DNA from 2 places in the Bradyrhizobium algeriense genome. Region 1 is predicted to be linked to the other one. Evidence: riboswitches for the same ligand, from Rfam matches in the RefSeq annotation. Region 1 holds a riboswitch; the other holds the start of a gene.
The links. A riboswitch is a leader RNA that binds a small molecule or an ion and turns the genes downstream of it on or off. The one in region 1 is predicted to bind S-adenosylmethionine.
Positions count from the first base shown of each region.

Region 1 (5,308 bases):
GATCTTCGTTCCGTTCAAGGACGGCAAGCCTTCGGGTGCGCCGCAGGACGTGCTGACCGGTTTCCTCAACGACAAGGGCGAGGCGCAGGGCCGCCCCGTCGGCGTGCGCCTCGACAAGCAGGGCGCGCTGTTGGTCGCCGACGACGTCGGCAACACGATCTGGCGCGTAACGCCGGCGGCTACGTCAGCATCGCGGTAGATGCACCGTCATTGCGAGCGAAGCGAAGCAATCCATTCCTCAGCTTGCGGCGCGATGGATTGCTTCGCTTCGCTCGCCGCAATGACGAGTCACACCCGGAAATGCTTGGAGAGCTTCAACCCCTGCGCCTGGTAGTTTGAGCCGATGCGCTGGCCGTACAAGGAGTGGGGCCGCGACAGCATTTTCTCATAGACCAGGCGGCCGACGATCTGGCCGTGCTCGAGGATGAACGGCACCTCGCGCGAGCGCACTTCGAGCACGGCGCGCGCGCCCTGCCCGCCGGCGCCGGCATAGCCGAAGCCGGGATCGAAAAATCCCGCGTAGTGCACGCGGAATTCGCCGACCAAGGGATCGAACGGCACCATCTCGGCGGCGTAATCCGGCGGCACCTGCACGGCTTCCTTCGAGGCCAGGATGTAGAATTCGCCGGGATCGAGGATGAGGCTGCCGTCCGGGCGGGCCGGGATCGGCTCCCAGAACTCATCGACCGCATAGCCGCCGCGTCGATCGATATCGACCACCCCCGTGTGGCGCTTGGCGCGGTAGCCGACGAAGCCTGATGTGTTTTCGCCGGAGAGATCGACTGACAGCGCCACGCCATTGGCCAAATCTGCGTCGTCGATATCGACCAGCCGCTCGGCGCCGTGCAATGCGTCGAGTTCGTCGGCGTTGAGGATGGCATCGCCGGTGCGGAAGCGCACCTGGCTGAGCCGCGAGCCCTCGCGCAGCAGTACCGGAAACGTCTTCGGGCTGATCTCGGCATAGAGCGGGCCGTGATAGCCCGCGCCGATCATGTCGAACCGTCGCGTGCCGTCGGCTATCACGCGGGTGAAGACGTCGAGCCGCCCGGTGGAGCTCTTCGGATTGGCGGCGGCAACGATCTGCGGCGGCAACGCGAGACTTTCCAGCAGCGGCACGATGTAGACGCAGTTGGTCTCCAGCACCGCGCCGTCGGAGAGGTCGATTTCGTGCAGCTTCAACTCGTCGATGCGCTCGGCAACCGTGGCGCCGGGACCGGGCAGGAAGCTCGCGCGCACCCGGTAGGCGATGTTACCCAGCCGCAGATCGAGGCTTGCCGGCTGGATCTGGCTTTCGACAAAGGGATATTCCGGCAGGATCAGGCCCGCATCCGCCATCGCCGCGATCATGCGGTCGGGCAGAATTCCGTTGGCGTCGGGCGGAAGCGTGAACGGCACGGCGCGATCCTCAATACGGCCCAAATGTTATCCAAACCTCGTAAATATGGGCTTTTAGGGGTTATCCGATGGCCGCCTTGACGGGAAGGGCGCGAGGTAATATCAGCATGACTTATCCCGTGGTGATTTGAGCCGGCCGGCTTGCAGCCACGTTAAATAAATCGCTAAACAGGCCGGGGACACGTGTGATCCCGGCCTGTGGAAATTTTTCCAGGCCGGTTTTTTGTGACCATTTTCAAGGATGGTCACGACGGAGGTCACATGCCTGAGACTGGTTCTACCAAGCGCTATCGTCCCGAAACCCGCCTTGTCCATGGCGGCACGCTGCGCTCGCAATTCGGCGAGACGTCGGAGGCGTTGTTCCTCACCCAAGGCTACGTCTACGACAGCGCGGAGCAATGCGAGGCCCGATTCAAGGGCCAGGAGCCAGGCTTTATCTATTCGCGCTATTCCAATCCGACGATTGATATGTTCGAGCGCCGCATGATCGAACTCGAGGGTGCGGAAGCCGCGCGCTCGACCGCGACCGGCATGGCCGCGGTAACGACCGCGATCCTCGCACCGCTCCGGGCCGGCGACCACGTGGTTGCTTCGAGAGCTCTGTTCGGCTCGTGCCTTTACGTGGTGCAGGACCTCTTGCCGCGCTACGGCATCGAGACGACGCTGGTCGACGGTCTTGATCTCGACCAGTGGCAGCGCGCATTGCGGCCGAACACCAAGTCCTTCTTCCTGGAGAGCCCGACCAATCCGACGCTCGACGTGCTCGACATCCCGGCGATTGCCGAGATTGCGCACAGTGGCGGCGCACGGCTGATCGTCGATAACGTCTTCGCCACGCCGATCTGGCAGAGCCCGCTTTCGCTTGGCGCCGACGTCGTGGTCTACTCCGCGACCAAGCATATCGACGGCCAGGGCCGCTGCCTGGGCGGCATCATCCTGTCGTCGGAAGCTTTCATCGCCGAGCACATCCACAACTTCATGCGCCAGACCGGGCCATCGCTCTCGCCGTTCAACGCCTGGGCCCTGCTCAAGGGCCTGGAGACGCTTGGCGTGCGCGTGCGCGCGCAGACCGAGACGGCAGGCAAGGTCGCCGACGCGCTGGCGTCGCACCCGAAGATTTCGCGGCTGATCTATCCCGGCCGCGCCGATCACCCGCAAGCCGAACTGGTGAAGAAGCAGATGCGCGCCGGCTCGACGCTGGTCGGCTTCGAGGTCAAGGGCGGCAAGCAGGCCGCATTCCGCTGCCTCAACGCGCTGCGGATCGCGCGCATCTCCAACAATCTCGGCGACGCCAAGAGCCTCGTCACCCATCCCGCGACGACGACGCATCAACGGCTGACGCCGGAGGCGCGCACGGAGCTCGGCATCAGCGAAGGTTTCATTCGTTTCTCGGCCGGGCTTGAGCATGCCGATGATCTGATCGAGGATTTTGCGGCTGCGCTGGAGAAGGCGTGAGGTTCGCGCTTACCCTCCCCTGGAGGGGGAGGGTCGGCTCGCGTTGAGCGCAGCGAAATGCGGGACGGGGTGGGGTGACGGTCTCTCAACTCGGGCACTGTTCGCGAGGAGAGACCGTCACCCCACCCCGCCGCGCGTTTCACGCGCGTCGACCCTCCCCCTCCAGGGGAGGGAAGCGCATCACATCGGCCTATACGCGCGCACGTCCGACGGCACGTTGACGCCGAGCTTGATCTGGCCGACCGACTTGATGATGTCGTCGCCGAGCAGTTGGGCGAAGCAGGCGTAGCCCCAGTCGCTCATGTGCAGGCCGTCGGCGATCACGAAGTTCTCGATCGGGATCGCTTGCTTTTCGTGCCAGTCTTTCATGACAGCGAAGCGCGGAAACAAGCCGACCTTGCGAAGCTCGGCGGTCTTGTTCAGCAGCGTCATCATCTTGCCGGCGCTTTCGGCGTGTTCGTTGACCCGCGGCGAATATTGCGGATCGATCAGCACGACGTCGGCGCCAACCGCCTGAATGCGCGTAATGCCCTCTTCGACGAGTTTCGCGGTCTCCGCCGGATCGAGGTTGCGCAGCACCGCATTGGTGCCGACCTGCCAGATCACCAGGTCCGGATGCAGGTCGATGACGGCGGTCTGCAGCCGCTTCATCATTTCCGGCGCATCCTCGCCGCCCTTGCCGGCATTGATGACGGAGATGTCGGCCGTCGGATATTGCCGGCGCAATTGCGCGGCGAGCCGGTTGGGATAGTTGAAATCCGGCGAGGTCGCACCAAAACCGGCGGTCGACGACGATCCGAACGCGACGATCACCACCGGCTGCCCCGCGACGAGCTTGCTCGCGACGCGCGGCAGCGACCCCATCGATTTGGAGGCGCCCTTCGGCGGCAGGCACGGAACACGGCTGAAGATGTCGCCGGCCGATTTCGCAACCTCCTTCACCTTGTCGATCGCCTTGCCGGTGATGCCCTTCTGCGCCGTCGGATTGACGGCGGCCGAGGGAACGGCCTGCGGCGGGGCGCTTTCAGCCGAAGGCTTTTTTTCAGCCTTGTTGTCAGTTTTGGCGTTATCGGACAGCGCCGCCTGCTGGGCGGTCTGTTGCGGGGCCGTCTGGGCAAGCAGCGGAAGCACCGAGGCGGGCATCAATAGCGCCAGGCTCGCGGCAAAGACGATCGGCAATGTCGACAAACAAAAAGGGTAGTAACGACTCATTAACGCTAGTTCCCTAATTCTGCTGCGCCTGATCGAGGCGAGCCGCATCGAGCACAAATTTCGACAACGCGCGGCCGAGGCAGCCATGAACCCGTTTGGCCATGTCGGTGCCGTGAAAAGTACTGAACAGGTCGAAATCTCCGGCATCATTCCAGTGACGCATGATGGCAAACCGGTCAAACAGCGGAACATTAAGCTGCTGCGCCACCACGCGCATATTATCTAGGTATGGCGGCGCAGAAATCATCGTCTCCGTGCGCGGGCTGTATTGCGGATTAATCAGAACCACATCGGCTCCCGCATTTTGCAGCGCAGCAACCCCGTCCCCGACGGCGCCGCGAAAATCGTCGGGATCGACGGATCGCATAGCATCGACGGTTCCGGTCTGCCAGATGACCAAAGTAGGCCTTTTTGCTTCCACCAGCTTAACGAGGGTGGTGTCAGTCTCCTCCGCAGTTTTCCCGGGCTGTAGTTCTACGGATAGGTTGATCTGGATCGAGGGCAGCTTCTCCTTCAAGGCGGCCTGCAATTGGGCGGGATAGGCGCTGTCGGCCGAAGCGGCGATGGTCGAGGAACGACTACCCACCACGAGGATGGTCAGCGGCCGGCCGTTCTTGACGGCCTCGGTGACCTTCGGCAGCAGGCTTTCGGTGCTCAGCAGATAGGCCGGCACCTCGCAGGTGGCATCCTCGGCCCGCGCCAAACCGGTAACCGCAAGGCCGGCGAGCAGCGACAGGGCTAGTACGGCACCAGAACCGGGCCTCATACGCTCCCTCCAGCCATATCGGCATTGCCGCCCGTGCGCTTGGTCCTGGACGCATCTTTGTCGGCCGAATGCTTGTACCACGAAATCACCCACGCGACGCCCCACATGATGAGGATTCCGGCAAGGCTGACCAGGGCGTGCGTGACAGCACCCCCGCCAACTTCGGCCAGCACGAAGTGCCCTGCGAAGGCCAGGAAGACGCCGAGGCAGAATATCTCAAGCGAATGCTGACCACACAGGATCAATGGTCGCAGCCAGCGCGATTTCAGACCCGACCAATCCTTGGGCAGGATGCGCACGGTGAGCGCAGCCAGCGCCAGGAAATGGGCAAACCGCAGCACGTCCAGATCCGTCTTGGTGATCGGATACATCCACTGTTCGAGCCGCTTCGGCATCAGGAAGTTGAGCTGCGGGATGTGCCAGGTCAAGGTGACGAAGAATGCGAACGTGACATAGACAATGCAAATCCACATCGTCACC
Region 1 is NZ_JAZHRV010000001.1:7,770,045-7,775,352, reverse strand. Features, by position in the region: gene V1286_RS37255 (PQQ-dependent sugar dehydrogenase) at 1-199, shown strand, start outside; gene V1286_RS37250 (2'-deoxycytidine 5'-triphosphate deaminase) at 289-1,395, opposite strand; SAM riboswitch at 1,505-1,584, shown strand; gene V1286_RS37245 (O-succinylhomoserine sulfhydrylase) at 1,657-2,850, shown strand; gene V1286_RS37240 (SGNH/GDSL hydrolase family protein) at 3,031-4,062, opposite strand; gene V1286_RS37235 (SGNH/GDSL hydrolase family protein) at 4,076-4,828, opposite strand; gene V1286_RS37230 (OpgC domain-containing protein) at 4,825-5,308, opposite strand, start outside.

Region 2 (5,308 bases), 1.5 Mb from region 1:
GGCGCCATCGGGCGGCGTGAGGATGCACCAGCGGTTGATGAAGAGTTCGGCGAAGCCGGAATCGGGCCCGGAATGCTCGGTGCCCGCGACCGGATGGGCCGGAACGAAATGAACATTCGCCGGCAGATGCGGCGCCATCTCGCGGACGATCGCGCCCTTGACCGAGCCGACGTCGGACACGATCGCGCCCGCTTTAAGGAACGGTGCAATCTCCTGCGCGACCGGGCCACAGGCGCCGACCGGGATGCAGAGGATCACGAGGTCGGCGTCTTTGACGGCTTCCGCGTTGGTCTCCAGCACCTCGTCGACGACAGAAAGTTCGGTCACCCTCGCGCGGGTCTTCTCCGAGCGCGCGGTGGTAACGATTTCGCTGGCGAGCCCCTGGGCCCGCGCGGCGCGCGCGATCGAGCCGCCGATCAGGCCGAAGCCGATCAGCGCGACGCGTCGGAAGATCGGCGTTGCGTTCATTTGGCCGCCATAAAGTCGCGCAAGGCCTCGACGACGAGGCGATTGGCCTCCTCGGTGCCGATGGTCATGCGCAGGGCGTGGGGGAGGCCGTAATTGTTGAGCGCCCGCAGCACCAGGCCTCGTTTAGTTAGAAACACGTCCGCGTCCGCCGACGTCTTGCCTTTCTCCTGCGGGAAGTGGATCAGCACGAAATTCGCCACGCTCGGCGTCACCTTGAGCCCCAGCTTGCCGATTTCTTCGGTCAGCCAGTTGCGCCACTGCTCGGTGAACGCCTTCGACATCTGGACATGCGCAGTGTCCTCGATCGCGGCCACCGCCGCCAGCATCGCCGGCGTCGAGACGTTGAACGGCCCGCGAATCCGGTTGACGGCGTCGATGATGTTGGCAGGGCCGAACATCCAGCCGATCCGTAAGCTGGCCAGCCCGTGGATCTTGGAGAAGGTGTGCGTCATCACGGTGTTTTCGGTGGTCGCCACCAACTCCAGTCCGAGCTCGTAATCGTTGCGCGACACGTAGTCGGAATAGGCGGCGTCCAGCACCAGCAGCACATTCTGCGGCAGGCTGGCGCGCAGCCGCTTGACCTCGTCGAACGGCACGTAGGTGCCGGTCGGATTGTTCGGGTTGGCCAGCCACACCAGTTTCGTGCGCGGCGTCACGCGCGCGAGAATGGCGTCGACGTCGGCGGTGAAGTCGGTCTCGGGCGCGACGACGTTTTTCGCGCCGTTCGCCATCGTGGCGATCGGGTACACCAGAAAACCGTGGGCGGTGGAGATCGCTTCATCGCCGTGGCTGAGATAGGTGTGCGCCAGCAGGTTGAGGATTTCGTCCGAGCCGGCACCGCAGATGATGCGGTTGGGATCGAGCCCATAGGCGCGGCCGATCGCCTCGCGCAGCACCCGCGAGGTGCCTTCCGGATAGTCCTCCAGATGTGCCGCCGCGGCCTTATAGACTTCGATCGCCTTCGGCGACGGCCCGAACGGGGTCTCGTTGGCGGACAGCTTGAACACCTTGCGGCCCGGCTCCGGCACCGGCGTCTTGCCGGGCGTGTAGGGCGCAATATCGAGAATGCCGGGATTCGGCACGGGACGGTTCATCTTCTGGCTCCGGATATTCAGGACGGCTTAGGACTCGGCTGCCCCGTTCGGGGGCACCGTATAGCGCGTTGCGTGGCTGCCGACGAGGGCCGACGAGCGCACCGAGGCGCCGGCCTGGACCAGGGCTTTCTTGATCTTCTCGAAGCCGGCGCCGGCATCCGACACCAGGAGCGCCGCGCCGTCGAAGGCGGTGTCGGGCACCGCGACGATTTCAGCGAGCGGAGCCACGGCGCGCGCGATATCGGCGTTCCAGCCAGAGACGCGCACGCTCCACATCTGGACCTCGGTCACCATGGCATCGTCGGCGACCCGTGAGATCACGAAGACGGGGAGCGCCGCCGGATGGTCGGCGCGTTCGAGGAACGGCAGCCGCGCGATGATCTTTGGCGCGCCGTCCGCTTCCAGCGCGATCCACCACGGCGTGCGGCTCGAGATTGCCGAGACCAGCGCCAGGTCGCCCTTCGATTTCGCCACCGCTTCGACCGCGGCCTGCGCGCTGAAATGGCCCACATAAGGCACGACGAAGCCGAAATGAAACCGCGCCGAATCCCGCATCGCGGGCTCGCCGACCGAGACGTCCGCATGCACCGCGAACGGCGCCTGGACATAGGTGAAGGTCGAGATGATGACGCGCCAGATGCTCTCGATGGTGTCGAGCGGCAGGATGCCGCGATGACGCTGCACCAGTTGCCGCATCATGCTGGCCTCGCGCGCCGGGCGGAACGCGGAGCCGACTTCCTGGGTCTGCTTCACCTGGATCAGCCGGTCGATGATGTCGCCGCGGGCCATCAGGAGGCGATGGACCTGCTCGTCGATCGCATCGATCTCCTTGCGCAATTCCTGCAGCGAGGGCGGGGCCGGGGGTGCCTTGGACGGTGCCTTGGACATCTTCGAGAAACCTTGGTGCCGAACAGCCCGATGCGCCCGGCAGACAGTCGCATTGATTAGGAAAGACGGGCGCTGAAAGCAAAGAGAAACGTCACGGGCCAGCCCTGCACGATCGGGTTAACCATGCGGTCCGGCCCCCGCCTGCTTGACGAAATGCCTGGGCGGGACTAGCTTTGTTCCATTCCGTGGTCATTTGAGCCGGCCGGCTTGCAGCCACGTTAAACAACTCGCTAAACAGGCCGGGGACAGAGTTGATCCCGGCCGAACCTTTGTTCAGGCCGGGTTTTTTATGGCCTGATTCTGTCTGTAGAGCCTCCGTAAGGAGGTCGGTGCCGAAATGACAAACGTGCATTCGATATCTAGTCCCTCGATCCTCAACGAGGATCGCGCCCATGAGGCCGATCATCCGACCTCGCCGGTGGCGACGTTCGGCATGGATCAGCCCTTGAGGCTCGATTGCGGCATCGATCTCGCGCCGTTCCAGATCGCCTATCAGACCTATGGCGAACTGAACGCCGATCGCTCCAACGCCATTCTGATCTGCCACGCGCTGACGCTGGATCAGCACGTCGCCAATTTGCATCCCCTGACGGGCAAGGCCGGCTGGTGGGAAATCATGGTCGGTCCCGGCCGTCCGCTCGATACCGACCGATACTTCATCATCTGTTCGAATGTGATCGGCGGCTGTATGGGATCGACCGGTCCGGCCTCGACCGATCCGGCCACCGGCAAGGCCTGGGGGCTGGATTTTCCCGTGATCACCATCCCCGACATGGTCCGAGCGCAGGCCATGCTGCTCGACCGGCTGGGGATCGAAACCTTGTTTTGCGTGATCGGCGGATCGATGGGCGGCATGCAGGTGCTGCAATGGACCGCCGCCTATCCGGAGCGCGTGTTCTCGGCGCTGCCGGTCGCCTGCTCGACGCGCCACTCCGCACAGAACATCGCGTTTCATGAACTCGGCCGACAGGCCGTGATGGCTGATCCGGACTGGCACCATGGGCGCTATTTCGAACGCAGCACCCATCCGCATCGTGGATTGGCAGTGGCGCGGATGGCCGGGCACATCACCTATCTCTCCGACGCCGCGCTGCATCGCAAGTTCGGACGGCGGATGCAGGACCGCGAGTTGCCGACCTTCTCGTTCGACGCGGATTTCCAGGTCGAAAGCTATCTGCGCTATCAAGGCTCGTCCTTTGTCGAGCGTTTTGACGCCAACAGCTATCTCTATCTGACGCGGGCGATGGACTATTTCGATATCGCCGCCGACCACAGCGGCGTGCTGGCGCAGGCGTTTCTCGGCATCAAGACCCGCTTCTGCGTGGTGTCGTTCACCTCGGACTGGCTGTTCCCGACCTCGGAATCGCGGGCGCTGGTGCATGCGCTGAACGCTTCCAGCGCGCGGGTGTCGTTCGCCGAGATCGAGACCGATCGCGGCCATGACGCCTTCCTGCTCGATGTGCCGGAGTTCTTCGACATTTCCCGCGCCTTCCTGGAATCGGCCGGCAAGGCGCGTGGGCTCTCCAATGGTGCGGGTGGTTGATATGGCGGTTCAGGAACCGGCCCTGCCGCTCGGCGGCGTAGCGCCCGACCGCACCGGCAAGTATCGCACCGATCATCTCATGGTCGCCGAAATGATTCCGGCCGGCTCAAAAGTGCTCGACGTCGGCTGCGGCGATGGCGAATTGCTGCAACTCCTGGAGAGCCGCGGCATCGACGGCCGCGGCATCGAGCTGTCGCGCGAGGGCGTCAACCGCTGCGTCGCCAAGGGGCTCGCGGTGGTGCAGGGCGATGCGGACACCGACCTCGTCAATTATCCCGACGATGCCTTCGATTACGTGATCCTGTCGCAGACGCTGCAGGCGACGCGGCAGCCGAAGCCGGTGCTGGAGAATCTCCTGCGCATCGGCCGCCGCGCCATCGTCTCGTTCCCGAATTTCGGATTCTGGAAGATGCGGCTGCAGCTGCTCGTCGGCGGACACATGCCGCGCACCGAAAATCTCCCCGCCACCTGGTACGACACGCCGAACATCCATTTCTGCACCATCAAGGATTTCGTGCAGCTCTGCGACGAGATCAACGTCAAGATGGAGCGCGCGGTGGCGCTCGATCTCTACGGCCGCCCGGTGCCGCTGAATCTGCCCTGGTGGGTCTGGAACATGTTCGGCGAGCAGGGCGTGTTTTTGCTGAGCCGGGGTGGGGCGGGGAAGTGACGCCACCGCCGTCATTCCGGGATGGTCCGAAGGACCAGACCTCAGATGCGCAATTGCGCATCGGGGAATCTCGAGATTCTCAGGTGCGCAATTGCGCACCATAGTTCGATGCTTCGCATCGCTCCGGAATGACGGCCTACACCGCCACCTTCACCATCGACCGCGCATCCCGCACCGGCCATCGGCCCGCCTCGACCAGCGCGATGAACCGCTCCACCATCTCGTTGAACAGCGCCGGCTCTTCCAGATTGAGCACGTGGCCCGACTTCGGAAAGAACGAAAGCCCCGCCGCCGGCAGGTGCTGCTTCAGGAACAGGCTCGGCCCGATGCAATTGTCGTCCTCGTCGCCGCACAGGATCAGCGCCGGCGTCGGCACGCGCCGGATCGCATCGGTCATGGTGTAGATCGACGGCCGTCCGCCCTGAAAGCTGCGCATGGTGTTGGCCGAACCCTTGGCGTCATGCCGCGCCAACGCGGCGTAGAAATCGGCATGGCCGCGCGGGTCTTTCAGCAAAAATGGAATCCGGCTCGGCGCCTCGCGCGTCACCTTGGCGACTTCCACCGAGCCGATCGCCTCATACTGCTCGGCATTGGCCCGGCACTGCGCGCGGAAGGCATCGAGATGCTCGATGGCAGAGCCTGAGC
Region 2 is NZ_JAZHRV010000001.1:6,252,565-6,257,872, reverse strand. Features, by position in the region: gene V1286_RS30125 (prephenate/arogenate dehydrogenase family protein) at 1-468, opposite strand, end outside; gene hisC (histidinol-phosphate transaminase) at 465-1,562, opposite strand; gene V1286_RS30115 (chorismate mutase) at 1,590-2,450, opposite strand; SAM riboswitch at 2,626-2,705, shown strand; gene metX (homoserine O-acetyltransferase MetX) at 2,788-3,993, shown strand; gene metW (methionine biosynthesis protein MetW) at 3,995-4,663, shown strand; gene V1286_RS30100 (alpha/beta fold hydrolase) at 4,800-5,308, opposite strand, start outside.
Region 2: another riboswitch for S-adenosylmethionine. It lies ahead of metX (homoserine O-acetyltransferase MetX); the one in region 1 lies ahead of V1286_RS37245 (O-succinylhomoserine sulfhydrylase).